DNA from 2 places in the Pseudoalteromonas sp. SR44-8 genome. Region 2 is predicted to be linked to the other one. Evidence: riboswitches for the same ligand, from Rfam matches in the RefSeq annotation. Region 2 holds a riboswitch; the other holds the start of a gene.

Region 1 (2,207 bases), on a different contig from region 2:
TATTTTATTCTCAATTAAGTTATCGATCTTATTATCAAAAATAGCAATATCATAACGACCCCATTTAGTATCTAAGGTGATACCAAATTCATTATTAACAGACTCTTCCGGTTTTATATCATTGTTAGGTATATACCATTGACTATCTGTAACAAATGCATTGATCAATGATGGTGCTCTAAAGGCTGTACCATGACTTAAGCGTAGTGTTATGTATTTATTTGCTCGATAGCCTAAGCCTGTTGTGTAAGTATTTGCACGACCATGAAAATCATAATCATCGGTTCTTACTACTGCATTTCCTAACCAAGTATCATCATCATAAAATACGCCAACGAAGAGTGCTGTGTTATCACGCTGTTCTTCAGATGATTTTGCCGAAGAGCCTGATAAGTCTTCATTCAAAAAATTAACACCACCGGTAATATCAACCGTATTAGTTAGTGTATATAAACCACTGTATTCAAATTCAACTCGCTCTGTACTGTAAACCTGCTGATCTTCGGTACCTGTTTGAATATTTTCTTCTTGAGAAGTACTCACAGAGGCACTTTGTGTATAAATCTCAGAGCTTTTTTTCCAGCCTAATTTAGCGGTGTAGTTTTCAAAGTCATATGCGTCATTGCCGTAAGCGTTGTCATACTCGCCTTGGCCTTTGCTATACTGGCTTAGCAAACTAAATACACCGGCATTTTCAGTTTTATATGCTAAGTTAAAACCAATATTTTTATTGGTATAACCGTCGTCATCATGATCTTTTGTTACTGGCTGTGATGGATCTTTACCTGTTACATCATAGCCGTCAGTATTTTCATAGCCTAAGTTATAATGAAAAGTAACGGCATCTTTTACAATCCCGCCTGCTAACTGGTAGTTTTCATAGCTATCAGTACCCAACGTAGCAGATAGTGTATTATTAGTTGCTTGACGAGTAATTATATTGATAACACCAGCGACAGCATCAGAACCATAAATTGCAGCTCTCGCACCTTTTACAATCTCAACTCGCTCAATGCTGTTAACCGGTATATTGGTTAATGATACGCTACCAGAACTTGCATCACTGACACGTACGCCATCAACCAGCACCAAGGTATACTTTGCCGTGGCGCCACGAACAAATACATCAGCCTTTTGACCAAAGCCACCGTTGCGTACAATATCAACACCTGCAATGTTGCTTAGTATTGATGGTAAGTCTCGATAGTTATTTTTTTCAATATCACTGCGCTCAATAACAGTTACACTGGCAAGTACATCAGTAATTGATTGTTCAAATTTATTAGCGGTTACCGTCAGGCGTTCTATTGATTGCTCTGCAGACACAGAAAAAGACAACGCAGCGGCAATTGCTACGCCTAAAGTAGATTTGTTTAACATGATATCCCCTGACCCGCGCCCACCGCACAAGTGATAGTAAATTGACTTCAAGGCCGGTCTCCGGACTTAACATAACTTGCTAATAAATTTAGCTAAAAGTATGTATCACCGTTGCGGGGGCAGTGTTGGACTTCGTTTATATCCTATAAACGCCACCAACTTCCCGATTATCTTGCTTTACTTAATCAACAACCTTGAAAAGTAACCACAAGCACCTTGAAAATAGGTCGCTATTGTGATTATTTTAAGCACAAAAGTCAATGGACGGCTATACATCTAAACACTCTAGGTTCTAGGTATAATCATAAGTTCTAAACTAAAAAAGCCAAACTACATTGCTGCAATTTGGCTTTTTCTAGCACCTAGAAACCTAGCTCCTAGCTTTCTAATCTCTAAAGTTTTTAAATTGAAATGGCTGCCCTAAATCGGCACTGCGCACTACTTGCATGGCTTCTTGTAGGTCATCACGCTTTTTACCCGTTACACGTACTTCTTCGCCTTGGACCGCGGCTTGTACTTTTACTTTAGAGTCTTTAATGGCTTTAACGACTTTTTTAGCCATATCTTTTTCGATACCTTGCTTTAGCGCAACATTACGGTAAACATTTTTTCCCGCACGTGAAATATCTTGCAGCTCTAAACTTGATACGTCCATACCGCGTTTTGATATTTTGCTCGCTAAAATATCAAACAACTGCATAACCTGTGAATCAGCTTCTGCTTTTAATTTAATGGTTTTATCATTAAGCTCTATTGACGCATCAACGCCTCTAAAGTCAAAGCGAGTTTCAAGTTCACGGTTAGCGTTATCAACAGCATTTTTTGCT
Region 2 (2,207 bases):
CACGATTGGTATAAGATCATTTTATTGTTTTGAAAAACTCGCAAACTCACCATAAAACTTGCGTTTAGGCCTCTACCTATGCGATAAGATTATTATATTTATCATACAAATGGTGGGGCTTCATGGCACGTAAAAAAACAACTAAATCAAAAGGTTCATCAGGACTCAATCGTAAAAATAGTGAAAGCTTCATAGTTAAATTTAGTAATCATGCTGATACTCAACTGTGTGCTTCTGGTTTGATGTATAAAGTAATAGATGAGATCTCTGGTGAGCGAGTAACTGACACAGATACCGTGGTCATCAATCAGCGTATTATGCTTGCTGATGGCAGCGTAATAGCTGATAGTTATAAAGCTGGAATGCCTGAAGTATTTACCTTAGATGAGGCAATCGAAGGATTACGAGAAGGTATTTTATTGATGTCGGTTGGTTCTCGCTATGAATTTGTAATTCCTGCAGAGCTGGCGTGGGGGCGCAAGGGGAATGGTGGGAAAATAGGAGCTAATGCCGTTCTACATTTTGATGTGCGCTTAATCCGTTTAGGATGATCATTATGCTATTGTTAAAAGTACTTTTCTTTAATGTAAGAGGGCTTTATGCCGCCATTTTCTAGTCGCGTTTACTTATTACGCCATGGCGAATTGATTGATCAAGGAGTCTTGGCCGGACATACAGATTTTTTACTCAGTGAACTTGGCCGTGCGCAATTACATCAAGCATGCAATGAACTAACTAATATTGAGCTTGTACAAAGTTCGACTTTGAAACGTTGTAGCGAATTTGCCAGATCTTTTAGCCATGCCAAGAAAATACCACTTTTTCTGACCGATCAGCTCCGAGAGTTTAATTTTGGTGATTGGGATGGCTGTAAATATGATGATTTGTGGCAACAGACAGATTCTCCTAGTCTTGCCGATTTCTGGCAAAGCCCTTGGCAAGTAACCCCCCCTCATGGCGAAAGTATGAGGGATTTTTATCAGCGAATAGCAACGTGGTGGCAAACGTTACTAATTGATATTGCAAGTAATCGTACTCAAGCACAATTAGTTTTAACGCATGCCGGAGTGATCAAGCAACTATTAGGTATTATTTGTCAGTTACCAAAAGAGTCGAATCAGCAAAACATATTTTCAATCGGTTATGGGAAGCTTATTTGTATTGATATTTACATAGATGATAGCGATAAAGCATGGCCCAGAATTGTGTTTTAAAAGACTATTTTTAGCCGTCTAGAAAGATATTAATTGAAATATTTACTCACCCGCCCATAATAGAGCCTTATGTATTTTGGAATGGGGTGTAACTCCTCAACTGTTCCCGCAACTGTAAGTCGCAAGCGCGATAAGTCAGATACAAAATACGTTAATTTATTACCTATTGAGCGGGCTAACTCTTCTATTATCACCATGATCATAATGGTTTGTAGTGTATTGGGTTTAGCTATTGCTAGAGAGATAACACATTGCAAATACCAGCAGTAATTGATCCCCCTTTACTTGAAGTAGCTAATTTATCGTGGTCGGTGGCAAATACCGCCATTTTGCACGATATTAATTTTGCAATAAAACCAGGCCAGTTTATCGGTTTGTTAGGGCCTAATGGCGCAGGTAAATCAAGTTTATTGCGTTGTTTATACCGTTACACTAAACCAGTGTGCGGTGAGGTTATATTTGCAGGGAAAAATATTTGGCAGCTAAGTGCGGATGAATATGCCAAGCAGGTTGCTGTGGTGCTGCAAGAAACACCTTCGCAATTTAACCTATCGCTTTTTGATGTAGTGAGTCTTGGCCTTACGCCGCATAAAAGCTTATTTAGTTCGACAACTAAAAATGATCAACAAATTATTTTTCAGGCGATTGAGCAAGTTGGCTTGAGCCATCATTTACAGCAATCGTTTGATTCCCTTTCCGGTGGCGAGAAGCAACGCGCATTGATAGCACGTTCAATTGTACAAAGCCCTCAATTATTAATTATGGACGAGCCTACCAGCCACTTAGATATTAAATATCAAATTCAATTAATGGAGTTGGCTAAATCGCTAAATGTAACGGTATTAGCGTCGTTCCATGATCTTAATCTTGCAGCAAGTATGTGTGATGAACTACTGGTGATAAAGCAAGGTAAGTTAGTTGCAGCGGGTAGCCCAGAATACGTCATCACGGAAGAAATGCTTAGCGAAGTATTTGGTGTCTGTGCCGAAGTCT

What was found. Region 2 has a riboswitch for cobalamin ahead of H5183_RS12700 (ABC transporter ATP-binding protein). Riboswitches for the same ligand answer to the same signal wherever they lie in the genome.
Region 1: linked by a shared signal. The riboswitch ahead of H5183_RS11815 (TonB-dependent receptor domain-containing protein) and the one ahead of H5183_RS12700 (ABC transporter ATP-binding protein) in region 2 are both predicted to bind cobalamin.

What each region holds. Positions count from the first base shown of each region.
Region 1 covers NZ_JACJDS010000020.1:61,982-64,188, reverse strand. The annotation lists gene H5183_RS11815 (TonB-dependent receptor domain-containing protein) at 1-1,380, opposite strand, end outside; cobalamin riboswitch at 1,414-1,592, opposite strand; gene H5183_RS11810 (YajQ family cyclic di-GMP-binding protein) at 1,766-2,207, opposite strand, start outside.
Region 2 covers NZ_JACJDS010000023.1:733-2,939, forward strand. The annotation lists gene H5183_RS12690 (FKBP-type peptidyl-prolyl cis-trans isomerase) at 123-551, shown strand; gene H5183_RS12695 (histidine phosphatase family protein) at 600-1,214, shown strand; cobalamin riboswitch at 1,255-1,380, shown strand; gene H5183_RS12700 (ABC transporter ATP-binding protein) at 1,466-2,207, shown strand, end outside.